4 regions of the Ewingella allii genome follow, and region 3 is predicted to be linked to each of the others. Evidence: predicted binding sites of a transcription regulator. Region 3 holds the regulator's gene; each other region holds the start of a gene.

Region 1 (7,328 bases), on a different contig from region 3:
CCCAGCAAGCCGCTGAACGCGTGGCGACACATCCGCGTATTCAAGCTGCCAGCACGATCTCTGTGTTTCTCTCTTTTGATGGCGAACTGGATACCGCGCCGATGATTCAGCGACTATGGCAAGAAGGCAAGCACCTCTGCCTGCCGGTGCTGCACCCTTTCACACCCGGCAACTTACTTTTTCTGCGCTATGACCCCGACACCACTCTGGTACGCAATAAGCTGAAGATCCTCGAGCCGTCCCTCGACGCCACGCAGATTGTACCTTTATCCCAATTGGACATTATCCTTACGCCGCTGGTCGCCTTTGATAGCCACGGGCAGCGTTTAGGCATGGGCGGCGGCTTCTACGACCGCACGCTGGAAAACTGGCAGGACGGCGGTCCCTATCCCATCGGGCTGGCGCATGATTGCCAGCAGGTGGAAAGCCTGCCAGTAGAGCATTGGGATGTGCCTCTGCCTGAAGTGATCACCCCTGGCAAAGAGTGGCAGTGGTAGGATTCGTCTAATCCCGCGGTTTAACCTTCATCTTTTCGCCCCCTCCCCCTGGTTCTAACCCTTTATGTTCTCCTTATGTATGCAATAAGTTCAGTATGTTGTAACTAAGATAGTATTTTGTACATAACCAAAGTCACATGAAAACTTTAATTAATTGATATTAATGGTTTTTTAGAATTGTACAGAGCGTTACACGCCGAAACCAATCACTCACGGACAACGCGGTTCGACACGCCTATTATTCTTCCATCGGCCCCGCAGTGGGGTAGACACTTAAACCGAAATTCTTGAGGAATTAAACATGAAAAAAGTATTAGCTCTGGTTGTTGCCGCTGCAATGGGTCTGTCTTCTGTAGCTTTCGCTGCTGACACTACTGCTGCACCAGCTCCTGCTGCTGCGCCAGCTGCAACTACCGCTGCTCCAGCGGCTGCTGCTCCAGCTGCAAAAGCACCAACTAAGCATGCTGTTAAGCATAAGAAAGCACACAAGAAAGCGGCCCAGAAAGCCCAAGCTGCTAAGAAACACAAAAAAGCGAAGAAAGCCGCACCAGCGCAGAAAGCCCAGGCTGCTAAAAAGCACGTAAAACACGCTAAGAAAGCTGCTCCAGCACAGAAAGCCCAGGCTGCTAAAAAGCACGTAAAACACGCTAAAAAAGCTGCTCCAGCACAGAAAGCTCAGGCTGCTAAAAAACACGTGAAACATGCTAAAAAAGCTGCTCCAGCAGCTAAATAAGTAAGAAGTCTTGGTGAGATTATTCACTCACTGTTAGTAAGACTGATTATTCAACACCCGGTTCGCCGGGTGTTTTTTTCTCTGGTTTACTATCTTGAGGGGCTGATAATGATGCTGCGCCGCTACCTTTTTGAAATCACACTCAGTTCTTTGATCCTCTGTGGTCTGATCACCCTCTCCTTCCTGATGCAGTTCGAAGTGCTCTAATACTCAGCTTTCGCTTTTCCCGCAATTCCCCTCTCTCCAAACCCAAAACTCGCCAAATTTTAGACATAAAAAAACCGCCTTGCGGCGGCTTTGTTATTCATTTCAGCCAATCAAATCAGTACAAAAGACGCGCGCGAATGGTGCCTGGAATGGCCTTCATCAGCTGAAGCGCAGTCGACAGCGTCGCGGTATCGGTTTCAACATCGATAACCACGTAGCCAATCTGCGGGCTGGTCTGCAAGTACTGCGCGGCAATGTTGATCCCCTGCTCGGCGAAGATCTGGTTGATGCTGGTCAGCACGCCCGGACGGTTTTCATGGATATGCAGCAAGCGGCTGACGTTTGCGCCATGTGCTGGCAGAGAGGCTTCTGGGAAGTTAACGGCTGATAGGGTGGAACCATTGTCAGAGTATTTCGCCAGTTTGCCCGCCACTTCCAGGCCGATACCTTCTTGCGCTTCCATGGTTGAACCACCGATGTGCGGAGTCAGGATCACGTTATCAAACTCGCACAGCGGAGACTCGAACGGGTCGCTGTTGGTGGCTGGTTCTTCCGGGAAAACGTCGATAGCCGCGCCGGACAGATGCTTGCTGCGCAAAGCGTCGCACAGCGCCGGAATGTCAATCACCGTGCCGCGCGAGGCGTTAATCAGCAGTGCGCCCGGCTTCATCTGTGCCAGTTGATCGGCACCGATCATATCTTTGGTGTTCAGGGTTTCTGGTACGTGCAGTGTGACGACGTCGCTGGTTTGCAGCAGTTCGTTCAGGCTGGCGATCTGTTGCGCATTGCCCAGTGGCAGTTTGCTTTCGATATCGTAGAAGAAGACGCGCATCCCCAGCCCTTCGGCCAGAATACCCAGCTGTGTACCGATATGGCCGTAACCAATGATACCCAGACGCTTACCGCGCGCTTCGAACGAGCCGACGGCCAGTTTGTGCCACACGCCGCGGTGTGCTTTGGCGTTGGCCGCAGGAATACCGCGCATCATCAGCAGCATTTCGCCCAGCACCATTTCAGCCACTGACCGAGTGTTAGAGAACGGCGCGTTGAAGACCGGAATACCGCGCTTAGTGGCTGCATTCAGGTCAACCTGGTTGGTCCCGATGCAGAAACAGCCTACGGCAACCAGCTTTTCAGCGGCGGCGAATACTTCTTCAGTCAGTTGAGTACGCGATCGGAGTCCAACAAAGTGCGCATCACGGATCGACTCTTTCAGCGATTCGTTATCTAAAGCACCTTTGTGAAATTCAATATTGGTGTAACCCGCGGCGCGGAGTGTATCAACCGCACTTTGGTGGACGCCTTCCACTAACAAAAATTTAATCTTGTCTTTCTCAAGTGATACTTTTGCCATTTCCCGACCCTATTTGTTCTGACTGATTATTCTGACTGACGACGTGTGCAAACGATGGTGTTTTTAAAGCTGACGTGGCGGCCGTGAGGCAGCAACATAGCCAACATAACAAAAAATTCGCCATCATCAATACAAACGATTGCCTCGTGGCTAGCAGAAGCCTCAGTCAGCCGAGGGCTTTACAGAATTTAATGCTGAGGAAGAAATTTGCAGCCGGATGTTACCGAGGTATGGGGCAGGAATGTGACATAAGTCACCAAATTCGGCCTTGCGAAGAAAAGATGATTCAGGCGGTAAATTATCATCTTCATAACATTGCATTATGACCGCAGCATGACTGGCTGCGACGAAACTCGCGCAGCCAGATCTTCTACTTATCGCTCAGGCAGTCAGATCACTTTAGCGTGACGGTTTTGACCCCATCTGCGGTGCCGACCAGCGCGATATCCGCGCCACGGTTAGCAAACAGACCGACGGTAACCACGCCCGCGATGCTGTTGATCTTATTTTCCAGCGCGATGGCATCGAGAATCGACAAGTTGTGCACGTCCAGAATCACATTGCCATTATCAGTGATCACATTTTGGCGATACTCAGGCAGGCCGCCCAGCTTGACCAATTCGCGCGCCACGTAAGAACGCGCCATCGGGATCACTTCGACCGGCAGTGGGAATTTGCCCAGCACGTCGACCTGTTTGGACGCGTCAACGATACAAACAAACTTCTTACTGATCGCCGCGATAATCTTTTCACGCGTCAGTGCCGCACCGCCGCCTTTGATCATCTGCATCTGGTGGTTAATTTCATCGGCACCGTCAACGTACACCGCCAGTTCATCCACTTCGTTGCTATCGAAAACGTGGATACCCAAGCTTTTGAGTTTGGCGGTCGAGGCGTCTGAGCTGGAAACCGCACCTTCGATTTGATGCTTGATGGAGCCTAATGCGTCAATAAAATGGGCGGCGGTAGAGCCGGTGCCAACACCAACAATGGTGCCTGGAGTCACGTAGTCAAGCGCGGCCCAACCAACTGCTTTCTTTAATTCTTCCTGAGTCATCATGGCTTCTCTGCTGTTTTGCATACGGGGAACGACGCCAATGATTATAAAGCATGTCCCCGCAAATTGGGCAGTCGCCTTCCGAGCCAGATCACACTTATATAAGTCGGCAGGGCAAGTTATGGCGCAGCGTCAGCTGGCAATAACTTGCGGGGAGAGCCGTTTTAGTCCACCCCAAATGCGCTAAATCTGTGGCATAGTGTTTTAATAAATTAAATCCAAGGGACAGAACTCCGATGAAACGCCCAGACTATAGAACGCTTCAGGCGCTGGACGCTGTGATCCGCGAGCGCGGTTTTGAGCGCGCCGCGCAGAAGCTTTGCATCACTCAATCGGCGGTATCTCAACGTATCAAGCAGCTCGAGAATTTGTTCGGCCAGCCTCTGCTGGTCAGAACCGTACCGCCGCGCCCGACTGAGCAAGGGCAAAAATTGCTGGCGCTGTTACATCAGGTGGAACTGCTGGAGGAGGAGTGGCTGGGCAATGACAGCGGCACCGACAGCAATGACACTCCGCTGCTGCTGTCGCTGGCGGTCAACGCCGACAGTCTGGCGACTTGGCTGCTGCCCGCGCTGAAATCCGTGCTGGTCGACTCGCCCATTCGCCTGAACTTGCAGGTGGAAGACGAAACGCGCACCCAAGAGCGCCTGCGTCGCGGCGAAGTGGTGGGCGCAGTGAGTATTCAACCGCAGCCTTTACCGAGCTGTCTGGTGGACCAACTGGGCGCGCTGGACTATCTGTTTGTCGCCTCCAAGCCCTTTGCCGATCGCTATTTCCCCAACGGCGTGACCCGCTCGGCGCTGCTCAAAGCCCCGGCCGTGGCCTTTGACCATCTCGACGATATGCATCAAGCCTTCTTGCAGCAGAACTTCGATTTATCGCCGGGCAGCGTGCCGTGCCACATCGTTAACTCGTCAGAAGCCTTTGTGCAGCTGGCTCGTCAGGGGACCACCTGCTGTATGATCCCACATCTGCAAATCGAGAAAGAGCTGGAAAGTGGCGAACTGATCGACCTGACGCCGGGCCTGTTTCAGCGCCGGATGCTGTTCTGGCACCGTTTCGCGCCAGAAAGCCGCATGATGCGTAAAGTCACTGACGCCCTGCTGGCCCACGGCCGTCAGGTGCTGCGTCAGGATTGATTGGCATTCTAGCCAACAAAAAACCCGCCGAGGCGGGTTTTTCTTTTTAAGCATTAAACTTAAGCATTCAACGACTTAGCGTTGCAGCTCAAACACTACGTCGACCTGATCGTCAAAGTGGATGCTTTGCTGCTCGTACGTTTGCGCCGCGTCGCTCTGGGCAGAGGCTTCAGCCGCTTTGTACATACGCGCTACCGGCATTGGCTGGTAGTTGGCGACGTGGTAGCGAATGCTGTAAACCGGGCCGAGCTTGGCGTGGAAGCCTTCGGCCAGTGATTTAGCCTGCTCTGTTGCGTTATCAATCGCTTTCTGACGAGCCTGATCGCGGAAGCTTGCTGGGTTCGCCACCCCAAGCTCTACCGAGCGAATCTCATTTAGGCCGGAGCTTAGCGCGCCGTCCAGCAGGTCATTCAGCTTATCCAATTGACGCAAAGTCACCTGAACCTGACGCACTGCACGGTAGCCTTTCAGCTCGGTGCCGCCATCTTTCAGGTAGTTATATTCGGGTTGGGTGCTCAGGTTAGCGGCGTTGATGTCCTTCTTCTCAATACCGTTCTTCTGTAGGAATGCAAAATACTCTGCCACGCGCTGGTCAGCCTGTTTCTTCGCTGACGCGGCGTCCTTGGCCGATACATTGACTTCAATCGCCAGTGTCGCAATATCCGGCGTTGCGTCCACGCTGGCAGTCCCTGACGTTACTACGTGGGGACCCGCAGGTACCTCAGCAGCCTGAAGTGCAGCAGGTAACGTCCCTAATCCCAACATTGCAGCCATCGCCAATGCTTTTAATTTCACAGTGCCTCCATTAATCATTCCAGATTTGGCATTAAACTCGTTCACTAACCTCAAAACCCTAGCATAGTAGAGCAATTAACAGGGGAAGATTAGAGACAAAATCTTAAAAATGCCCGGCGGGAAAGTTTACATGTGCAGCGTTTGGCGAGCCAGTTGAACGGCAATTCCCCACATAATCGCGCCGACCACGAAGTTAATCACTCGCTGCACTTTGCCACTGTTGAGCCAAGGGGAGAGCATCGCGGCCAGTATGGCCAAGCCGAAGAACCAGATACCCGACGCCATCACGGCACCCAGCGCAAACCACGAGCGCTCGTCGCTGCTCAGGCTGCCGCCGAGGCTGCCCAGCACCACGAAGGTATCGAGATAGACGTGCGGATTGAGCCAGGTCACGGCCAGCACGCTGACCACGATTTTCCAGCGGCTCTGCTTCGCCACTTCCGCCTGTGCGAGTTCAGGATTTTTGGCAAAGGCCGTGCGAAACGCGCCCCATCCGTACCACAGCAGGAAGGCCACCCCGCCCCAGCTCACCAGCGCCAGAATGGTCGGTGACTGGCTGAGCAGCGCGCTGCCGCCGAAGATGCCGGCGCAAATCAGCAGGGCGTCGCTGATGGCGCAGAGCGAGGCGATCATCAGGTGATATTGTTTACGAATCCCCTGATTCATTACAAAAGCGTTTTGCGGCCCGATGGGTAAGATCATGGCCGCGCTCATTGCTAACCCTTGAAAGAATATTGCCAGCACGTCGAAATCCTTAAAAATCCAAAGTGGAATGACGCGCAGTTTATGCGAGCTTGGTCATTAGCGGAAATTGATAATTCTAATCCTTCATAAGCTCCGCTAATTACCTAGTTTCCTGAGTCTCAGGCATAAAAAAGGCGCCCGCAGGCGCCTGTTGGGTTCGAGCTGAAGGAGGCTTATTCCGCCACGCCTTTTTGCTCGATTGAACGCTGATCTTCCTGCTGGCTCGCCGCGGCATCGGCCACGTGATAGAGATGAACATCCATCTGCGGGTAAGCAATATTGATGTTGTTTTTATCCAGCGCGCGTTTGAAGGCTTCCAGCAGATCCCAGTTCACTTCCTGCGCATCGCCGTTAGTGGTCCATACGCGCACTACGAAATTCAGCGTGGAAGCCGCCATTTCGTTTAGTCGAACGGTAACGCCTTTGTCGTGTTGAATGCGCTTGTCGGCCGCAATAATGTCGCCCAGCACCTTCTTCACCGTGTCGATATCGGAGTCATAACCGACGCCAACGATGATCTCGGTACGGCGGTTTGGCTCGCGAGAGGTGTTGATGATGTTACCCGCGATAATTTTGCCGTTCGGCACCACAATCACTTTGTCGTCAACGGTACGCAGCGTGGTGGAGAAGATCTGCACCTGCGTCACGGTACCCGCAACGCCGCCTAAATCGACATACTCACCGGCGCGGAAGGGACGGAAGATAACGAGTAGCACGCCCGCAGCGAAGTTCGACAGCGAGCCTTGCAGCGCCAAACCTACGGCTAAACCGGCGGCACCGATAACCGCGATGACAGAGGTGG
Region 2 (7,328 bases), on a different contig from region 3:
TCCCGAGGAGTAACGCATTGGGCGCGAAGGCGGATCGGCGAGTAGTATTTTTTGATTTGGATGGCACGCTGCACCAGCAGGACATGTTTGGCTCATTTATGCGCTTCCTGCTGTGGCGGATGCCGCAAAACCTGTTGTTAGTGGCGCCGCTGTTACCTGTGGTCGGTTTAGGCATGTTGATTCACGGTCGCGCCGCGCGCTGGCCGATGAGTCTGTTGCTGTGGTCAATCACCTTCGGGCACAGCGAGGCGCACCTGAAAGACCTCGAACTGCGCTTTGTGAACTGGTTCCGCCAGAAGGTGGTAGCGTTCCCGGTGGTGCAGCGACGACTGCGTGAGTACATTGAAAAGCACGACGCCGAAGTGTGGTTAATCACCGGTTCACCGGAAAATCTGGTGCAACAGGTGTATAACGCTTCTCCTTTCTTGCCGCGTATCCGTTTAGTCGGCAGCCGCATGGCGCGCGGCAAAGGCGGTTGGTTACTGCCGCTGCGCTGTTTGGGGGAAGAGAAGGTGGTGCAGCTCGAGCAACGCATCGGCTCTCCGCTGAAACTCTACAGTGGTTACAGTGACAGCAAGCAGGACAACCCGCTGCTGTTCTTCTGCGAGCATCGCTTCAGAGTCAGCAAACAGGGCGAGCTTCAGCAGCTCGAATAGCGGTGTTACATGTCGGGCCGGATAAACCGGCCCGATGCTTTTCCCTCTCTGAATTTCCCTTCTTAAATATCAATTCCCGCGCAGTGCCCGCAATGGTTGGGTAGAGTTAGTGAGAACGCTATAATGGCGGCCGGATAAAAGTAATAGAGGTAAGAGTGACTGAGCAATTCAGCGATGAAGATTGGATGCGCTACGCGTTGAATCTGGCCCTTAAGGCGCAGGACGAGGGGGAAGTGCCGGTGGGCGCCGTGCTGGTGCTGGACAATCAGGTCATTGGCGAAGGCTGGAACCGATCGATTGGCCATCACGATCCTACGGCTCACGCCGAGATCATGGCGCTGAGAGAGGGTGGGCAGAAGGTGCAAAACTATCGCCTGTTGGACGCCACGCTGTATGTGACGCTTGAACCCTGCGTGATGTGCGCCGGGGCGATGATCCACAGCCGCATTCGCCGCGTGGTGTATGGCGCGACTGATCTTAAAACCGGCGCGGCGGGCTCACTGTTAGACGTGCTGGGCCATCCGGGTATGAATCATCAGGTGCAAATTGAGGCGGGCGTGTTGGCGGACGAATGTTCGGCCATGCTCAGCGCGTTCTTCCGTTGGCGGCGCAGCCAGAAAAAGGCGTTGAAGCAGGCGCAGCGCGCCGCCCAGAGTGACGCTACCGATTTAAGCTAAATCACGGCGCAGCGGCGAGCACCTGTGTAGCTTCAACGGCGGGATAACCAGCACCCAGTTGAGCCTGCAACGCCGCCTGCTGCGCTTGTTTCTTCTCTTTCTCCATCAAATACCCCACCAGACTGATCTGATAGCGACGGATATTCTCAACATAATTATAAGCTTGCGTGCCCCTGGCATACCCATAGGTGGTGCGGGAGAAGTAGCGCTTCTGATTGAGCATCGGCAGGCGCTGTTTGACGTCCAGCCAGCTATCCGGATTACCTTTCTGATCCGCCGTCAGCTTACGGGCATCGAGCATGTGCCCATACCCCATATTGTAAGCCGCCAGAGCGAACCAAATGCGCTCATCCTGCGGAATGCTGGTGGGCATCTTGTCCATCAGGCGTGAGAGATAGAGCGCGCCGCCCTGAATGCTTTGTTCGGCGTCGGTTCGGTCATCGACGTCCAGCCCCGATGCTGTGGCGCGGGTCAGCATCATCATGCCGCGCACCCCGGTCGGCGATTTGGCCTGCGGATCCCAATGCGACTCCTGATAAGAGATGGCCGCCAGCAGGCGCCAGTCAATGTCTCCGGCGTATTTCTCAAACAGCGGCTGCAGCGCGGGCAGGGTGGTGTCTATGGCTTTGAGGAAGGTGCGGGTATCCACATAGTCAAACTCGCCAACGTGGCCGAGATACTTCTCCTCTAGCTTCTCCAGCGTGCCGTCTTCAGAAATTTGGCTGAAGAAGTCCAGCATGGCGGCGTACAGGCTGTCGTCGTCGGTTTTCTTGCTGAAATACCAGGTGACCGGTTCGTCGGCGGTGACGTTAAAAGCCACGGCCAGACGCGGGTAGACGCGCTGCATCAGCGCCACGGTCACGGAGTCGCCCATGGTATAGGCGAGTTTACCGTCGGCCACCTGTTGTAGCAGATCGCGAGGTGACAGCTTATCGGTTTCGGTCCAGGTCAGGTCCGGGAACTTTTTTTGCGCGGTTTGCAAGGTGGCGACATGGGCGGTGCCGGCGGAGACGGTCAGGGACCCTTTCACATCGTCGAAAGTTTTCGGACGTGCGGAACCCTGGCGATACAACAATTGTTGTGATACCGAATAGTATTCAGGCCCGGTGCGATACGCATTCAGACGCTCGACATTGTAAATCAGACCGGAGGCAATCAGGTCGGCCCGATTGCTGTCCAGATCATTGAACATCGCGTTGACATTATTATGAGGTGACATGACAAGCGTCACACCAAGATAGTCGGCAAAGCGTTTCGCCAGTTCGTAGTCGAATCCGAGGTTTCCGTCTGGGCTGTTGAAAAAAGTCAGCGGAGAATTTAGCGTCGTTACGCGCAGCTCTCCGCGAGACTTTATCTGTTCTAGTTGGTCACCTTCGCCACGATGCCACGGCACGGTCGGCCATAAAGCCAACGCCATCAGCAACGCTGCGAGACCCACTAGAAAGTAATTTAATTTTATGCGCGTCAAATAGTTATCTCTCTGCGGCGCTATTATTTTTTTGAGCTTATGCTCTCTACTTACTATGGTTATATTCCCAGTGCCGACGCATTTTGCTCAACAAAACGACAGCCTGCAACTTTATTCATAATATCCATGGATAAGGTAGGTGTTAGTGAATATATCAATATTCACTACGCAAACGGTTTCGTCAGGCTCCGGCTTTCTTTATAATAGCCCGCGTTTTCCCCCTGTTGCGCCCAATGAAGCACTACGGTCAGTTGCTTCGAAGACGAGAGATCTGTGATTATGGAAATACTGCGTGGTTCGCCCGCTTTGTCGGCTTTTCGTATTAATAAGTTATTGTCCCGCTGTCAGGATGCTCATCTCCCCGTCAGTGATATCTATGCCGAATATGTACACTTTGCTGACGTCAGCGCGCCGCTGAATTCGGACGAACAAACCAAGTTACAACGCCTCCTCAAGTACGGTCCTTCTCTCGCTGAACATGCTCCTGCTGGCCGCCTGCTGCTGGTCACGCCGCGCCCGGGCACTATCTCTCCCTGGTCTTCCAAAGCCACCGACATTGCGCACAACTGCGGTTTGTCTCAGGTATTGCGCCTTGAGCGCGGTCTGGCGTTCTACGTGCAGGCACCAAGCCTGACCGACGAGCAGTGGCGTCAACTGGGTGCCCTGCTGCATGACCGTATGATGGAAACCCTTTTTGACCGTTTTGAAGATGCCGAAGCGCTGTTCGCTCAGCACCAGCCTGCACCGGTGCAGTCCGTGGATATTCTCGGCGAAGGCCGTTCTGCCTTAGAAGCCGCCAATACCAAGCTGGGTTTGGCGCTGGCACAGGACGAAATCGACTATCTGATGAGCGCTTTCACGTCGTTGGGGCGCAACCCGACTGATGTTGAGCTGTACATGTTTGCGCAGGCTAACTCCGAGCACTGCCGCCACAAGATCTTCAACGCCGACTGGATTATCGACGGTCAGGAACAGCCTAAGTCACTGTTCAAAATGATTAAAAACACCTTCGAACACACGCCAGATCACGTGCTTTCGGCTTATAAAGATAACGCCGCCGTGATGGAAGGTTCGCAGGTAGGGCGCTTCTACGCTAACGCTAAAGACGGCCTGTACGATTTCCATCAGGAACAGGCTCATATCCTGATGAAAGTGGAAACCCACAACCACCCAACGGCCATCTCTCCTTGGCCGGGCGCGGCGACTGGCTCCGGCGGCGAAATCCGCGATGAGGGCGCCACTGGTCGCGGCGCTAAGCCGAAAGCCGGTCTGGTGGGCTTTTCGGTTTCCAACCTGCGCATTCCGGGCTTTGAACAGCCGTGGGAAGAGAACTTCGGCAAGCCAGATCGCATCGTTACCGCGCTGGATATCATGACCGACGGCCCACTGGGCGGCGCGGCCTTCAACAATGAATTTGGTCGTCCGGCGCTGGTCGGCTACTTCCGTACTTATGAAGAAAACGTCAACAGCCACAACGGCCCTGAGCTGCGCGGCTACCACAAGCCCATCATGCTGGCGGGCGGGATCGGCAACATCCGCGCTGACCACGTGCAAAAAGGCGAAATCACCGTCGGCGCTAAGCTGATTGTGCTGGGCGGCCCGGCGATGAATATCGGTCTGGGCGGCGGCGCTGCGTCCTCTATGGCTTCTGGCCAGTCTGATGCGGATCTGGATTTTGCTTCCGTACAGCGTGATAACCCAGAGATGGAACGCCGCTGTCAGGAAGTGATCGACCGCTGCTGGCAGCTGGGCGAAGCTAACCCAATTTTGTTCATCCACGACGTCGGCGCGGGCGGTTTATCCAACGCCATGCCTGAGCTGGTGAGCGACGGCAATCGCGGCGGTCGCTTCCAACTGCGCGATATTCTCAATGACGAACCGGGCATGAGCCCGCTGGAAGTCTGGTGTAACGAATCCCAAGAGCGCTACGTGCTGGCAGTCTCTCCGGCCCAGCTTGAGCAGTTCGACGCTATCTGTAAGCGCGAGCGCGCGCCTTATGCCGTGATTGGGGAAGCCACTGAAGAGATGCACCTGTCTCTGGAAGACAGCCATTTCAACAATCAGCCAATCGACATGCCGCTTGACGTGCTGTTAGGCAAAACGCCGAAAATGACCCGCGACGTCACCACCTTGAAAGCCAAGGGCGACAGCCTAAATGCGGCAAACATTCAGCTGACGGAAGCCGTAAAGCGCGTAATGCATTTACCAGCCGTGGCGGAAAAAACCTTCCTCATCACCATCGGCGACCGTACGGTGACCGGCATGGTGGCTCGTGACCAGATGGTTGGCCCGTGGCAGATCCCGGTTGCTGACTGCGCTGTCACTACCGCCAGCCTCGACAGCTACCACGGCGAAGCCATGTCGCTGGGCGAGCGTGCTCCAATTGCACTGCTGGACTTCGCGGCTTCTGGCCGCATGGCCGTCGGCGAAGCGCTGACTAACCTTGCCGCAGTGGAAATTGGCAACCTGAAACGCGTGAAGCTCTCTGCTAACTGGATGTCCGCTGCTGGCCATCCGGGCGAAGACGCTGGCCTGTACGCGGCGGTGAAAGCCGTCGGCGAAGAGCTGTGTCCGGCGCTGGGGATCACTATCCCGGTCGGCAAAGACTCTATGTCGATGAAAACCCGCTGGCAGGAAGGCAACGAGCAGCGCGAAATGACTTCTCCGCTCTCTCTGGTTATCACCGCGTTTGCTCGCGTCGAGGACGTGCGCAGTACGGTAACTCCACAATTGCGCACTGATAAAGGCGACACCGCCCTGCTGCTGGTGGACCTTGGTCTTGGGCATAACGCGCTGGGCGCTACCGCGCTGGCTCAGGTTTATCGCCAACTGGGCGACACGCCTGCCGATGTTCGCAGTGCAGAACAACTGGCTGGCTTCTTCAACGCCATGCAGGCGCTGGTGGCCGATCGCAAGCTTCTGGCCTACCACGACCGTTCTGACGGCGGCCTGCTGGTGACGCTGGCAGAGATGGCCTTCGCGGGCCACTGCGGCCTGAATGTGGACATTGCCGCCTTGGGTACAGATGCGCTGGCGGCGCTGTTCAACGAAGAGCTGGGCGCTGTGATTCAGGTTCGTGCTGAGGACCGTGCCGCAGTCGAGGAAACGCTGGCGAAATTCGGCCTTGGCGACTGTTCTCACTATCTGGGCAGCGTCGAGCAGGGCGATCGTTTTGTTATCACTCAGGGCGACAAGCCGGTCTACAGCGAAAGCCGCACCACGCTGCGTACCTGGTGGGCGGAAACCACCTGGCAGATGCAGCGTCTGCGCGATAACCCTGAGTGCGCCGACCAAGAGCATGAAGCCAAAACGCATGATCGCGATCCGGGCCTGAACGTGAAGCTGAGCTTCGCACCAGATGAAGACGTGGCTGCGCCTTATATTGCTAAAGGCGCGCGCCCGAAAGTGGCGGTGCTGCGCGAGCAGGGTGTCAACTCACAGGTTGAAATGGCGGCGGCGTTCCACCGTGCTGGTTTTGATTCCATCGACGTCCATATGAGTGATCTGCTTAGCGGACGCCGTGACCTGCAAGATTTTCACGCGCTGGTGGCCTGCGGCGGCTTCTCCTACGGGGACGTGCTGGGCGCTGGCGAAGGCTGGGCGAAATCGGTGCTGTTCAATGACCGCGTTCGTGAAGAGTTCGAAGACTTCTTCCATCGTCCACAGACTTTGGCGCTCGGCGTGTGTAACGGTTGCCAGATGATGTCCAACCTGAAAGAGCTGATCCCGGGGGCTGAACACTGGCCGCGCTTCGTGCGTAACCTGTCCGATCGCTTCGAGGCTCGTTTCAGTCTGGTAGAAGTCACTGCTAGCCCATCCATGTTCATGCAGGGCATGGCAGGTTCACGTATGCCAATTGCCGTTTCCCACGGTGAAGGCCATGTGGAAGTGCGTGACGCTGTGCATCTGTCCCAGCTCGAACATGCCAACCTGGTGGCGCTGCGTTTTGTGGATAATAACGGTCAAGTGACGGAAAACTATCCGGCTAACCCGAACGGTTCACCAAACGGTATCACCGCCGTGACTAACCTGTCGGGCCGCGTTACCGTCATGATGCCGCACCCTGAACGCGTATTCCGCACTGTGAGCAACTCGTGGCACCCGGAAGAGTGGGGCGAGGACAGCCCATGGATGCGCATGTTCCGTAATGCCCGCAAACAGCTGGGCTAATGGTTAGTTAAAATGAAAACCGGAGTGCTTCTGCCTCCGGTTTTTTGTGCTCGATAAAAGTATTTGCTTAAAAACACAGCACTAGCAGATAAGAATCCAGATATAGTATTAATCCTAAGTTATTACTTATTGTTTATTCAGCATCTTTTCTTTAATGGATAAGTTAATTTTTATCGTTTTCTATAAGGTGTCTCTGCTTTTTTAGTTATTAAAGCCTAGGATTTATCTCAATATTATCTCACTGTTTTTGGATTGTTAGATTCTGGAATATTTCCTTACAAAACGACAACTCAGTGTTTAAACCTTATTTAACCATCTGTTGCTAATATGCTCTTTGGATAAAGGGAGTATTAAGTT
Region 3 (7,328 bases):
GGGAACCCGCAGCCTTTGTCGCTTGTCTTCTATTGTAACGATGGCTGGCATGGGATAAAAACGCCATTTTTTGCAGGGTTTTTCTCCACTGCGCCATGCATTATTCAACTGCCTGTGCCATTTTTATTAAAATGCCTCACAGGTCGCAAAAATAAACAGTCATTCAGAATAACATTTTTGCCTAACAAATTTAACTGCCGAATGAGCCTTCCGCACGGCATAGAGCATTATTTCAACTCACTGAAATATGGTGCTTTTAAAACCGTTTAATGACTATTTTCTCAGCATTTAAAATGCTATTAACTTTTTCTCACAATATGATCTAGAATCGAGGCATTTCGTGCTGTTTTGTCCGGTTCATTTGGGCAATACTCTGACATCTATGATGTTTAACTTTGGGCCAATATTGGTAACGACGCCATGCGTTTATTGATTACGCTTTCCGTACTGCTATTTACCCAGCTATTTCTTAATTTGGCGCACGCAGCGCCAAACGCTAACGTTTCCGCCGATCATAAGAAAAGCCACGTGAGTCAGGCTAAACCCGATGAGCGCCGAAAGCGAAAAGCCGTGGCCAAGACCAGTAAAAAGTCCAAGGCAGAGCCGGTAAAAGAAGAAAAAACCAAAACCAGTAAAACGAAAGAATCGAAAGAAACGAAAAAGGCCGCACCGGCCAAGCTTGCTCACCATCAGCGAGCTGAAAAGAAAATCACCAAAGTCGCGTTACGCAAAACCGAAACCAAAAAAGAAAGTCGAACGCTGGCCAAGAACGAAACCAAAAAGAACGGCAAAAAAGCTTACGGGCGTCACCGAGGTGACAAAGACGTTCTGGCAAAAAACAGTAAACCCATAACATTAAGCGCCGCGCACAAAAAACGTTACCAACACGCGCAGCAAACAGCGATGACCAAGTTGATGCATCAGGTTGGCAAACCTTATCGCTGGGGTGGGACTTCACCGAATACCGGATTTGATTGCAGTGGTTTAGTGTATTACGCCTATAAAGATTTGATTCGCATTAAAATGCCGCGCACCGCTAACGAAATGTACCACCTTCGTGACGCGGCGCCGGTTAAACGCGGTGAACTGGAGAGTGGCGATTTAGTCTTCTTCAGGATCAGCAAGCGCGGCGCAGCAGACCACGTGGGCGTGTATCTCGGCAACGGCAAGTTTATCCAGTCACCGCGAACCGGTGAAGATATTAAAATCACCTCCTTGGGTGACGATTACTGGCAAGATCACTATGTTGGCGCGCGTCGCGTCATGACGCCTAAAACGATTCGTTAAGTCGGCCCCACCGCTAATCAGTCACTGAATAGCATTTAACGAAACGCTTATGAAATTGTTGAGTCAAATTCGAGCACAGCAAGACGAAAACAAAAAGGGCGATCCCAGTGATGGGGTCGCCCTTTTCTCTATTTATTTAACTTTTCTAACTAGAACCGAACACGGTTTAACGCGCCTAAGCCCTACTCGGAATGAGAGGATTAGTGCATTACCGCCGTGAAGCTAAAGGCCAAAATCATTGCCAATGCGCCGACTGTCGTGATCAATGCGAATTTCAGATTGCTGTCCATGAAAACTCCTTGTGGATCAAATGCGGCCACGCCGTAAGCCATACAGTTTGTGTGCCAAAGCAGTTTCTCACAGTTTCCCGCTAAAATCTCGTGATCATTCCCTGCCTTAACAAGACTTTTTACTTCCCCTTTTCCGCGATATAAGAGAAAATTCGCGGTTACCACGCTGCGTGCCGGTCGATTCATCCCGATGTTCTTTCAGACAGCTGTCCTTTTCTGAAAAACCCACCAACGATTTCACTGCGCTTTTATTGTTCAGCAGTCAAATCCACGCAAGCAAACGATTAACATAATGCTAACGTGCCAGAGCACGTCGGTACAGGAGTCATTCTTTTCATGGCAACGATAAAAGATGTCGCAAAGCGGGCTGGCGTTTCCACCACTACCGTGTCGCACGTCATCAATAAAACACGTTTCGTCGCCGAAGAAACTAAAGCCGCCGTGCAGACTGCCATTAAAGAGCTGCACTACTCGCCTAGCGCCGTGGCTCGCAGCCTCAAGGTTAATAACACCAAGTCTATCGGCTTGTTGGCAACCTCCAGCGAAGCGCCCTACTTCGCCGAAGTTATCGAAGCCGTTGAAAATAGCTGCTTCGCCAAAGGCTATACGCTGATTTTATGTAACTCGCACAATAACCTCGATAAGCAACAGGCCTATCTGGCGATGCTGGCGCAAAAGCGCGTCGACGGCTTATTGGTGATGTGCGCCGAATACCCGGACGCCCTGTTGGACATGCTCGAAGAGTATCGCTCCATCCCTATGGTGGTGATGGACTGGGGCGAAGCGCGCAAGAATTTCACCGACAGCATTATTGATAACGCCTTTGAAGGCGGCTACATGGCCGGGCGCTATCTGATTGAACGCGGTCATCGCGATATCGGCGTGATCCCCGGCCAGCTAGCCCGCAACACCGGCGGCGGTCGCTTCCAGGGCTTCGTCAAAGCCTTAACCGAAGCCAATATTCCGCTGCGCGAAGAGTGGGTAGTGCAAGGGGATTTCGAGCCGGAATCCGGCTATCAGGCGATGCACAAGATTTTGATGCAGAAGCAGCGCCCGACCGCCGTTTTCTGCGGCGGCGACGTGATGGCGATGGGGGCAATCTGTGCCGCTGACGAAATGGGCCTGCGCGTGCCGCAAGACATTTCGGTGATCGGCTATGATAACGTGCGTAACGCGCGCTACTTTTCTCCAGCCCTGACCACCATCCACCAGCCGAAAGAGCGTCTGGGCGAGATGGCCTTCACCATGCTGCTCGACCGTATTGTCAGCAAGCGCGAAGAGTCGCAAACCATCGAGGTTCATCCGAAACTGGTTGAGCGCCGCTCAGTGGCCGACGGCCCGTATCGCGACTATCGTCGTTAATAGCGCGCCGCGAATAAAATAGTGAACCGACCAACGCCTGCTCCCATGCAGGCGTTTTTAATTGCGCAACCACTCCTGATTCATGGTTTCACTGTCGCCGAGATAGTCCAGCAGCCACGCCAGCGCGGGCGACTGATTGCTTTGGTCCCACGTCAGGCAGCAGGCGCTTTCCGGGAAATCCGTAGCCAGTTGCAAAACGCGAAGCTTATCCTGCTCGAGCCATTTATCCACCATATGGACGGGCATCATGCCGACACACAGCCCCGCGCACAGGCACTCAATGGCGCAGGTCCAGTCCGGCACCACCAGCCGACGCTGATTATCCAAGGTCCAGGTATCGCGCTTGGGTAAGCTACGCGAGGTGTCTTCCAGACATAGCGCGGGGTACTCTCGCAGCTGGTCGTCAATCAGCGGCGCGGGCAACGCCGCCAGCGGATGGCTCGGGCTGACCACGCAGTGCCAATCCATAAAGCCCATGTCGCGAAAGCTAAAACGCCCGCCGGTGGGCACCGCGCGGGTGGCGCCGATGGCGACGTCAGCGCGGCCATCAACCAGCGCATCCCACACGCCGTTGAACACTTCGGAATGAATAATCAGCTCGGTGTCCGGGAAGGTGCGATAGAAATCCGTCACTAGCCGCCGCGCCCTTTCTGGCTTAACTATACGGTCAACCGCCACGCTGAGCTGGCCGCGCCAGCCATTTGCCACCTGCTGGCACTGGCGGCGGGTCGCCATCATTTTTTTGATAAGCAACCGCGCATCCTCGACAAAAACCTGCCCGGCCGGGGTTAATTCCACATCGCGATGGCGGCGCTCAAACAGCGGCACGGCCAGCCACTGTTCCAGTTGGCGGACGGTATAACTCACCGCCGAGGGCACGCGGTGCAGCTCCACGGCTGCCGCGCTAAAACTGCCGGTGCGCGCCACGGCGTCTACCACTTCTAACGAGTATTCTGACCACATTTCATTCGCCCCCGGCTTGCTTTCAATATTTTTGATAGAACACTGCAAATATTAGCGTTTCACAACGCCTTTACCAAACACTTAAACTTCTCAGGAGTTTTCCTGCATTTGTTTGCCACCACGTAACGTCATTGATACATCGCATCTAAGAAGAGAAAAATGAAACCCTCCTTTGGATTTATGCTCTACCTCGCCGGGCTGAGTATGCTGGGCTTTTTAGCCACCGATATGTACCTGCCTGCATTCAGCGCGATGCAAACCTCCTTAGTCACCACGCCGGGCCTGATCAGCGCCAGCCTCAGTATCTTCTTAGGCGGCTTTGCCATTGGCCAACTGGTCTGGGGGCCACTCTCCGATCGCATGGGTCGCCGCCCGGTACTGATTGCCGGACTGACGCTGTTCGCGCTGGGCTGTCTGGGGATGCTGTGGGTTGAAAATATTTATCTGCTGCTCGGTCTGCGCTTCCTGCAAGCCATCGGCGTGTGTGCTGCGGCAGTGAGCTGGCAGGCGCTGGTGGTTGATCGCTACTCGTCTGAAGTGGCGAAACGCACCTTTGCGACTATCATGCCGCTGGTCGCGCTCTCTCCAGCGCTCGCCCCGCTGCTTGGTGCATGGGTGCTTAACCATTTCGACTGGCAGGCCATTTTTGCCCTGCTGTTGGCCGTCGGCGTGCTGTTGCTGGCCTTCTCTTTCCGCATTAAAGAAGCCAAAAAAGCCAGTGGCGAGAAAAAGGCTGACAACATCAGCTTCTTCCGCCTGATGGCTTCGCCAGCGTTTAGCGGCAACGTGATGATTTACGCTGCGTGTTCGGCCGGTTTCTTTGCGTGGCTGACGGGTTCACCCTTTATTTTGAGTGATATGGGTTACACGCCGGGAGTGATTGGTCTGAGCTATGTTCCGCAGACAATTGCATTTTTGGTGGGGGGCTTCGGCTGCCGTTTGCTGATCGCCAAAATTGACGGCAACCGCATTCTGCCTTGGCTGCTGGCGGGTTACACCCTGAGCGTCGTGGCGCTTTATCTGGTGGCAGCCCTGACTCACGCCACGCTAATCACCCTGCTCATTCCCTTCTGTTTAATGGCTTTGGTGAATGGTGCGTGCTATCCAATTGTTGTAGCAAATGCATTAATGTCATTTCCTGCTAATACAGGCAAGGCTGCTGCACTGCAAAATACACTACAATTAGGTTTGTGTTTTGTTGCCAGCCTGTTGGTTTCCACTTTTATTGCCCTGCCACTTCTGGCCACGGTGACGGTAATGCTTGGCACCGTTGTCTTGGTTGGACTGGGATTTTTTATGGCCAAAAAAGGTGAGAAACAGGCGACTGCGGTAGCGGTAGCTGCCGGAGGAGAATTATCGCGAAACGATGCTTAACATGCTAACGGATCGTCATAATTACCCTCTGTAACAATCACTTAAAGTATATGCTCGCCCCGCACGATTTATTATTGAGAATGCGGAAAGGCGGGCATATACTCAATCGAACCTAAAAAAATAACATTTTACCAAAACTTTTATCACAACTTGTTGTCGATGCGGGGAGTGCATCACACTTTATAAAATGGATTTTTCACCCATACTCTTGGTGGCAGTGGGTGTTCTTCTAATTATTTCCTCTGTTCATAGTCGCATATCAGACAAGGCGGATTAACCGTCTGTTCTCATAATGACCTGCATAAATTGCCTAATATTTTCTTGGCAGGTTAATAAGTCAGAAGAGAAAGTGATGGAGAAGCTATGAGTTCATCGTGTGTAGAAGACCTGAGTATTCAAGATAATCAATGGTATCGCATCGCCAATGAAATGCTCGGGATGGCCGATATCCAGATTAATGGTACTCGACCTTTTGATATAAAAGTAAAAAACCCTGATTTCTTCAAGCGTGTTTTACAGGAAGGTTCTTTGGGTCTGGGCGAAAGCTATATGGACGGCTGGTGGGAATGCGAACGTCTTGATATGTTCTTCCAGCGGGTCATTAACGCCGGTCTTGAGACTAAACTCCCGCGCCATTTTAAAGATACACTCCGCATTGCAGCCGCACGGCTAACCAATCTTCAATCCAGAAAACGCGCCTGGATTGTGGGCAAAGAGCATTACGACTTGGGCAACGACTTGTTCAGTCTGATGTTAGACCCCTATATGCAATATTCCTGCGGTTACTGGAAAGACGCGACCACGCTCGAACAGGCTCAGGAAGCAAAATTAAAAATGATTTGCGATAAGCTGCAATTGAAGCCGGGCATGCGCTTGCTCGACATCGGCTGTGGTTGGGGTGGGCTTTCGGAATTCGCAGCGAAAAATTACGGCGTTAGCGTTGTTGGAGTCACTATCTCTGCTGAGCAACAAAAAATGGCACAAGAGCGCTGCAAGGGCCTCGACGTCACTATTTTGCTGCAAGACTACCGCGACCTGAACGATCAGTTTGATCGTATTGTGTCCGTGGGCATGTTCGAACACGTGGGTCCGAAGAATTATCAGACTTACTTTAACGTGGCGAAACGCAATATTAAGCCAGACGGGTTATTCCTTCTGCATACTATTGGTTCGAATAAAACCGACCTTAACGTTGACCCGTGGATCGATAAGTATATTTTCCCTAATGGCTGCTTGCCTTCCGTTCAGCAAATCGCGCAAACCAGTGAATCACTGTTTGTGATGGAAGATTGGCACAACATCGGGGCGGATTACGACAGGACGCTGATGGCGTGGTATGAACGTTTCCAGCAGGCATGGCCTTCTCTGGCAGAACGTTACGGCGATCGCTTCTACAGAATGTTTACTTATTATCTTAATGCCTGTGCCGGCGCCTTCCGCGCCCGTGACATTCAGTTGTGGCAGGTGGTGTTCAGCGCGCAAGGCGTCGAAGGCGGTATTCGCGTTCCACGCTAAGTAACAGACGAAAAAAAGCCGGACAGTGAAGAGCTGCCCGGCTTTTTTATTGCGCTATTTTTTATTTTATAAATTAGTGCTCTTGCTGTTCGGCCAGCGCCTGCGCGGTAGCCATCGCGGCTTCGCGGCTTGCCAACACGCGCTCAACGGTGTCAACGATCGCCTGGGTCTGCGGGTCGATTTCAATATTGATTTTATCCCCCAGACGTTTCGCGCCTAAGGTGGTTCTTTGCAGCGTTTCAGGAATTAGATGCACGCAGAAACGGGTTTTGGTCACTTCACCGACGGTCAGGCTAATGCCATCAATGCCAATGAAACCTTTATGCAGCACATATTTCATTAAATCTTCGTGAGGCATGCGGAACCAGATTTGACGGTTATTTTCTGAGGTCAGAATTTTCGCCACTTCAGCCGTACAAATAATATGCCCCGACATTAAGTGGCCGCCGATTTCATCATCAAATCGCGCTGCGCGCTCGAGATTTACCTCGGCACCGGGCTGCAAATCACCCAGATTGGTCAGGCGCAGCGTCTCTT
Region 4 (7,328 bases), on a different contig from region 3:
TGATTTGCTGGTTCATCTCCTGCCACACCTGCCCGGCTAAACCACTGTCACGCGGCAACACCCGGCGCACCGCGCACAGCATCTGCTCTTTATCTTTAAGCAAGAAGAACACCATCATCGGCACTAAAATTAGGTATATAGCCAGCGTCAGCAGCCCGACCAGCGACGCCAGAGAGAACTTCACCAGATTATCACCCACGCCGGAGAGCTTACTGCGCAGGTTTTCGGCCATCATGTCGATGATCCCGGCATCCACCAGCGCGGGGTAGCGTTTCGGCAAGGTGGCGGCGAAATCATAGAAACGGTTGAGCATATTCGGCAGGTCGGCCATCAAATTAATGCCCTGTTGCCAAGTGACGGGCGCGATAACAAACACGCCCAGCATCACGATACCGGCGAAAATCAGCAGCACCACGCTGGTCGCCAGCGTTCTGGATAGTCCGAAATGCTGCAAACGCACCACCGGCCATTCCAGCAGGTAGGCCAAGACAATTGCCACCAGCAGAGGGGCGAGGATGCCATGTAAGAAGTAGAGAATGCAAAAACCGGCGACCAAAATGGCCAGCAAAGCAATGGCTTGAGGATCGGTGAAACGTCGGCGGTACCATTGTAATAACATCTCAAGCATAGGATATCGCTCCTGTTAGATCCTGATGTGACAAGCCCATACACTCATGGTCAGCTCCCGGCCTGCAACTAACTTTTAGTTGAATGTGTTGTCACAGTGGGTGCAGGGGGAGACACTGCAAATATTCCAGAAATCGCTATTGTTAAGTATCAGATAAATAGCCAAGAATATGTCTGTACCGGAGTGTACCGGAGTGCGTTCATGGAAGGATAACTCTTAAAGCGGTTTATGTCAGAGTGTTGATGAATTCACTAGGAATGATTTAATTATGGCGATGCGGTTTAAAAAAACGCTCACAGCCCTATTATTGGGAAGCTTAACGGTCGGCAGCCTGACGCCGGCCCTGGCCGATGACAGCAGTTATTGGACCACGCCGATTGCGTCCTCCAATCCGAATAAGCCGTCGATCACTGACCAGCTTCCCGACATGGGCACCACGGCTGGCGGCACCCTGAGTATCAATCAGGAGCTGCAAATGGGCGATTTTTATGTTCGCCAGATGCGCGCCAGTACCCCGCTGATTAATGACCCGCTGCTCAACCGTTACATCAACGAGCTGGGGCAGCGGCTGGTGGCCAGCGCCTACTCGGTGCGCACGCCGTTCCACTTCTATATCGTCAATAACGATGAATTAAACGCCTTTGCCTTCTTTGGCGGCAACGTGGTGCTGCACTCTGCCCTGTTCCGCTATACGGATAATGAAAGCCAGCTGGCCTCGGTGATGGCGCACGAAATCTCCCACGTGACCCAGCGCCATCTGGCCCGCGCGATGGAAGATCAGCGCAAAAACGCCCCGCTCACCTGGGTCGGCGCCCTCGGCTCTATCTTGCTGGCGATGGCCAGCCCGCAGGCCGGTATGGCCGCCCTGACCGGCACCTTGGCCGGTACCCAGCAGGGAATGATCAGCTTTACGCAGGGTAACGAGCAGGAAGCCGACCGTATCGGCATTCAGGTTCTGCAACGTGCAGGCTTCGACCCGCAGGCGATGCCCGCGTTCTTACAAAAGCTGGCGGACCTATCGAGCTACTCCAGCAAGCCGCCGGAAATGCTGCTGACCCACCCCTTGCCGGACAGCCGTCTGGCCGACATCCGCAACCGCGCTAACCAGATGCCGCACCTTAACGTTCAGTCTTCGCAGAGCTATTTATTGGCTAAAGTGCGTATGCTCGGCATGTACGGCACGGAAAGAAATCCGCTGACCGATGAATATTTAACTCAACTGAGCAACGGCAATATCCGCGACCAGATGGCGGCGAAATATGGTCAGGCGTTGCAGTTCTACAAAGCCAAAAAGTACGATCAGGCGCGCAGTATTTTGGAATCTTTGCTGGAGAAAAACCCGGGCAATGACTGGTTCCTCGACTTAGCCACTGACGTCGATGTCGAGCAGAAACACGCGCCACAGGCCATTGCGCGGCTGGAAAAGGCCAATGCTGAAACCAGTAAAAACCCGGTGTTGCTGCTCAACTTAGCCAATGCTTATCTCGAAGGCGGCCAGCCTGCAAACGCAAGTCGCATCCTCAACCGCTATACTTTCAATTACCCGAATGATCCAAATGGTTGGGATTTACTGTCACAAGCCAGTGGTGCGCAGGGCTTACGCGCTCAAGAGTTAGCGGCCAGGGCAGAAAGCATGGCGCTGATGGGCCAGCTTGATCAGGCCATCGAACTTCTGAGTAACGCCAGTGCATTGCAGAAGCTGGGCAGTCTTGAACAGTCGCGCTATGACGCCCGTATTGACCAGTTGCGCCAGCTACAGAAGCGCTTCCGCCAATATCAAAAGGGCTGATTGGACGCTGAGCAATAAACAGAGAGGAAGAACCTTATGCAACATGATGTCGCGATTTATCACAATCCGCGCTGTAGTAAGAGCCGAGAAACGCTGAAGTTACTCGAAGATAAAGGCATTAAGCCGGACGTGATTTTATATCTTGAAACGCCGCCGTCGGTGGATACGCTGAAAGAGCTGGTGAAGAAGCTGGGGTTTGATTCTGCGCGCGATTTAATGCGTAAAGGGGAAGAGATTTATAAAGAGGAGAATCTGGCCGATCCGGCGCTGAATGAGCAGCAGCTGCTGCAAGCCTTGGCCGATCATCCACGTTTGATTGAGCGCCCGATCGTGCTGTCGAAAGGTAAAGCGCGGTTGGGACGCCCGCCTGAGCAGGTGCTGGAGATCCTGTAAATCGGCGAACCGAATTACAGGTTAAGAATATCTTTCACAAAGGGGATCGTGAGTTTGCGCTGTGCCGTGATGGAAGCTCTGTCGAGCTGATCAAGCGTCATAAACAGCGTGCGCATCTCGCGATCCAACCTCTTCAGCAGGAAGCGACCGACGTCCTCCGGCAGTTCAAACCCACGCAGTTTCGAGCGCAATTGCAGCGCCTGCAGCTTCTCTTCGTCAGACAGCGGCTGCAACTTGTAGATTTGCCCCCAATCCAAACGCGAAGCGAGATCAGGCAAGCTGAGATTAAGCTGGCGCGGCGGGCGATCCCCGGTAATAAACAGTCGGGTACGGCCGGTTTCTAAAATGCGGTTATACAGGTGGAACACGGCGGCTTCCCACTCGTCATCCCCCGCAATCCCTTCAATATTGTCGATACAAACCAGCGCCAAATGTTCCATGCCATCAAGCACTTCCGGCACGAAATAGGCGCGTTTATCCAAAGGCACATAGCCTACCGCTTCGCCACGCTGGGAGAGTTCAGCACAGGCTGCGTGCAGCAAATGGCTGCGGCCACCGCCCTCGCGCGACCAGAAATAGATGTAAGTGCCGTGCTCTTGATGCAGCGCCGTTTGAATGGCAGAAAGCAGAGAGGGGTTCTCCCCCGGATAAAAACTGGCAAAGGTTTCATCATCAGGAAGATAAAGTGGCAGGGAAAGCTGTGCCGGCGTATTCAGAAGCACCTCAACCAATACGGCTTATAAACCGCAAATGTTGTTATCAACAAAAAGTCGTATCTCATGGTTATTTTTCGGGTTGTTGCCGCCATAAACAGAAAGCGGGCAACGGCAGAATTCTAGCATAGGATCCTGCCGGAGTTGAACTGTGCCCCGCACAACCGCTTGCTAACCGAGCTAATCGCCGGGTGGAGGATCCCGCAACCGGCGATTAGCGGGAAGATTTACGCTGGGCGATCCTCACGTTCATCTTCTATATCAATGATTTCTTCTTCGCCGCGCACCAGTTCAATCACTTTGAACAGCAGGCTGAGGAAGATACCGACGATGGTCGCCAGCGCCATGCCTTTCAGCTCCGCAGCGCCAATGTGGATTTTCGCGCCGCTGACGCCGATGATCAGAATAACCGCGGTGAGGATCAGGTTCTGCGCTTTGTTGTAATCCACTTTGGACTCAATCAGCACGCGGATACCCGAGGCACCAATCACGCCGTACAGCAGCAGAGAAACGCCGCCCATCACTGGAACCGGCACGGCCTGAATCGCCGCTGCCAGCTTGCCGATGCAGGACAACATAATCGCCAGAATCGCCGCGCCGCCGATAACCCAGGTGCTGTAGACCTTGGTGATCGCCATTACGCCGATGTTTTCGCCATAGGTGGTATTTGGCGTAGAACCAAAAAAGCCCGACAGCACGGTGGATAAACCATTTGCCAGCATCGAGCGATGCAGGCCCGGGTCGCGCAGCAGATCCTTTTTGACAATATTCGCCGTCACCACCAGGTGCCCGACGTGCTCGGCAATCACCACCAGCGCGGCGGGTAGAATAGTCAGGATCGCCACCCACTCAAAGCGCGGGGTGTAGAAGGTTGGCAGCGCGAACCAGTGGGCAGATTCAATGGTAGACACATCCACCACGCCCATAAAGAATGACAGCGCATAGCCCACCAGCACGCCAATCAGAATCGGGATAATCGCCAGGAAGCCGCGGAACAGCACCGAGCCGAGCACCGTCACGGCCAGCGTTACCATGGAAATGGTAATGGTGGTGGAATCAGCCGACGCGCCCTCGGCAGGCAGCAATCCGGCCATGTTGGCGGCAACCCCCGCCAGCTCTAACCCGATGACGGCAACGATTGCGCCCATCGCCGCAGGAGGGAACATGACGTTTATCCAGCCAATCCCGGCCTTTTTCACAATCAGCGCGACTAAGCAGAACAGCAGGCCGCAGACGATAAACCCACCCAGCGCCGCCTCATAGCCCATCGGTAATAACAGCAGGACCGGCGAAATAAACGCAAAGCTGGAGCCGAGATAAGCGGGAATTTTGCCCTTACAGACAAACAGATACAGCAAAGTGCCGATGCCGTTGAACAGCAGCACCGTGGCCGGATTAATTTTAAACAGGATCGGCACCAGCACCGTGGCACCGAACATAGCGAACAGATGCTGGAAACTTAGGGGAATGGTCTGCAACAGCGGCGGGCGCTCACTTACCCCAATGACGCGACGTGTCATGAATAGATCCTCTCAAAGAGTTGGCGATTATAGGTGTCATGTTTCAGCCGTGGCGGCCTGATGAAAAGGTAAAACCCTGATAAAAAATCAAAAAAAAGCCGACTTCTCAGTCGGCTGCTTTGTAACGAACGCTTATTTAGTACCAAATATCTTGTCGCCCGCATCGCCGAGGCCCGGCACGATGTAACCATGCTCATTTAACCCTTGGTCAATGGAGGCGGTGTACAGCTCAATGTCCGGGTGCGCTTTCTCTAACGCGGCAATCCCTTCTGGAGCAGCAACCAGTACCAGCACTTTAATGCTCTGGCAGCCAGCTTTTTTCAGCAAGTCGATCGTGGCAATCATCGAGCCGCCGGTCGCCAGCATTGGGTCAACCACCAGCGCCAGACGCTCTTCAATATTAGAAACCAGCTTCTGGAAATAAGGCACAGGTTGCATAGTTTGTTCGTCACGGTAGACGCCCACCACGCTGATACGCGCGCTTGGAACGTGCTCCAGTACGCCTTCCATCATGCCCAGGCCGGCACGCAGAATTGGCACTACAGTGATTTTCTTACCTTTGATCTGATCGATTTCTACCGGGCCGCACCAGCCTTCGATAGTCACTTTCTCAGTTTCTAAATCAGAAGTTGCTTCATAGGTCAGCAGACTCCCCACCTCAGAAGCCAGTTCGCGAAAACGTTTCGTGCTGATGTCATTCTCACGCATCAGGCCCAGCTTATGTCGCACCAGCGGGTGTTTCACCTCAACGATCTTCATTTTTATTTCTCCTAAGGTGGTTGTGCTGCAAAAAAAAATCGCGAGATTATAACGCCTTTTTTTTTGAACGCCACTGCCAATAGCCTGATCGCGGTCAATAGAATGTCGATCAACAGTATAGACAGCAGAATGACTCTCAACCTCACAAGCCCCTCGCAAACGTTTGCCTTGGCTGTTAGAATTGCCGCGTTTTATTTTACCAACCGCCTTGGGGATTACGCAGTGACCGACAAGACCTCTCTCAGCTATAAAGACGCAGGTGTGGATATCGATGCAGGTAACGCATTAGTAGACCGCATCAAAGGTGTAGTAAAACAGACTCGTCGTCCGGAAGTGATGGGCGGATTGGGTGGTTTTGGTGCCCTGTGCGCGCTGCCGCAAAAATATCGTGAACCTGTGCTGGTTTCGGGTACCGACGGCGTTGGCACCAAGCTGCGTCTGGCAATGGACTTGAAACGCCACGACACTATCGGCATTGATTTGGTCGCCATGTGCGTTAACGATTTGATTGTTCAGGGTGCTGAACCCCTGTTCTTCCTCGATTATTACGCCACCGGTAAGTTGGACGTCGACACCGCCGCCAGCGTGATCACCGGGATTGCCGAAGGCTGTAAGCAGTCTGGTTGTGCATTAGTCGGCGGCGAAACCGCTGAGATGCCGGGCATGTATCACGGCGAAGATTACGACGTGGCAGGCTTCTGCGTGGGCGTGGTAGAAAAGTCAGAAATCATCGATGGCAGCAAAGTGGCTGACGGCGATACAGTGATTGCTCTGGCAGCCAGCGGCCCGCACTCCAACGGCTACTCGCTGGTGCGCAAAATCCTCGAAGTGAGCAAAACCAATCCAGAAACCACGGATTTGGCCGGTAAGTCTCTGGCAGATCATCTGCTGGCACCGACCAAAATCTATGTGAAATCGATTCTGAAATTGATTGAGCAAGTTGAAGTTCACGGCATCGTGCATCTCACCGGTGGCGGCTTCTGGGAAAATATCCCACGCGTGCTGCCGGATAACACCCAAGTGGTGATTGACGAAGCAAGCTGGCAGTGGCCGGACGTGTTCAACTGGCTGCAAACTGCCGGTAACGTCAGCCGCCACGAAATGTACCGCACCTTCAACTGTGGTGTGGGTATGTTGGTTGCTCTGCCTGCTGAGCTGGCCGATGAAGCCGTGGCCTTACTGAATGATAATGGCGAAAAAGCGTGGAAAATTGGTAGCGTAAAAGCCTCTAATTCCGAAGAACGCGTTATCATCAAGTAAATTCGACTACAGACAGGTGTTGAGATGAAAAGGATCGTGGTGCTGGTATCAGGCGAAGGGAGTAACCTTCAGGCGCTGATTGATGCCTGCCAGCAAGGACGTATTTACGCGACGCTCAGCGCCGTCTTCAGTAATAAAGCCTCGGCATTCGGGCTGGAACGGGCGCAGTCGGCCGGTATTCCCGCCCATGCATTAGATGTAAAATCCTTTGCCGACCGCGCGGCGTTTGACGTCGCGCTGGCCGATGCCATCGAGGCTTATAATCC

The links. Region 3 encodes PurR, which represses purine synthesis genes. Its sites were predicted from a motif close to CANGCAAACGTTTGCNTG; they were not measured.
Region 1: the regulator PurR is predicted to act here: its motif matches at 2,920-2,937, upstream of serA (phosphoglycerate dehydrogenase).
Region 2: the regulator PurR is predicted to act here: its motif matches at 2,967-2,984, upstream of purL (phosphoribosylformylglycinamidine synthase).
Region 4: the regulator PurR is predicted to act here: its motif matches at 5,955-5,972, upstream of purM (phosphoribosylformylglycinamidine cyclo-ligase).

Annotation. Positions count from the first base shown of each region.
Region 1 covers NZ_JAWUDN010000003.1:240,329-247,656, reverse strand. The annotation lists gene SBO83_RS09970 (5-formyltetrahydrofolate cyclo-ligase) at 1-497, shown strand, start outside; gene asr (acid resistance repetitive basic protein Asr) at 799-1,230, shown strand; gene serA (phosphoglycerate dehydrogenase) at 1,553-2,791, opposite strand; gene rpiA (ribose-5-phosphate isomerase RpiA) at 3,186-3,848, opposite strand; gene SBO83_RS09950 (LysR family transcriptional regulator ArgP) at 4,085-4,987, shown strand; gene SBO83_RS09945 (oxidative stress defense protein) at 5,063-5,782, opposite strand; gene argO (arginine exporter ArgO) at 5,909-6,526, opposite strand; gene mscS (small-conductance mechanosensitive channel MscS) at 6,700-7,328, opposite strand, start outside.
Region 2 covers NZ_JAWUDN010000002.1:358,478-365,805, reverse strand. The annotation lists gene SBO83_RS08415 (PTS transporter subunit EIIC) at 1-13, shown strand, start outside; gene yfhb (phosphatidylglycerophosphatase C) at 18-656, shown strand; gene tadA (tRNA adenosine(34) deaminase TadA) at 812-1,333, shown strand; gene mltF (membrane-bound lytic murein transglycosylase MltF) at 1,335-2,801, opposite strand; gene purL (phosphoribosylformylglycinamidine synthase) at 3,078-6,971, shown strand.
Region 3 covers NZ_JAWUDN010000001.1:675,193-682,520, reverse strand. The annotation lists gene SBO83_RS03315 (NlpC/P60 family protein) at 421-1,287, shown strand; gene cydH (cytochrome bd-I oxidase subunit CydH) at 1,488-1,763, opposite strand; gene purR (HTH-type transcriptional repressor PurR) at 1,914-2,939, shown strand; gene punR (DNA-binding transcriptional activator PunR) at 2,997-3,902, opposite strand; gene punC (purine nucleoside transporter PunC) at 4,062-5,276, shown strand; gene cfa (cyclopropane fatty acyl phospholipid synthase) at 5,640-6,791, shown strand; gene SBO83_RS03285 (riboflavin synthase subunit alpha) at 6,865-7,328, opposite strand, start outside.
Region 4 covers NZ_JAWUDN010000002.1:85,989-93,316, forward strand. The annotation lists gene SBO83_RS07160 (AI-2E family transporter) at 1-628, opposite strand, end outside; gene bepA (beta-barrel assembly-enhancing protease) at 897-2,417, shown strand; gene arsC (arsenate reductase (glutaredoxin)) at 2,454-2,810, shown strand; gene hda (DnaA inactivator Hda) at 2,825-3,532, opposite strand; gene uraA (uracil permease) at 3,751-5,043, opposite strand; gene upp (uracil phosphoribosyltransferase) at 5,176-5,802, opposite strand; gene purM (phosphoribosylformylglycinamidine cyclo-ligase) at 6,025-7,062, shown strand; gene purN (phosphoribosylglycinamide formyltransferase) at 7,087-7,328, shown strand, end outside.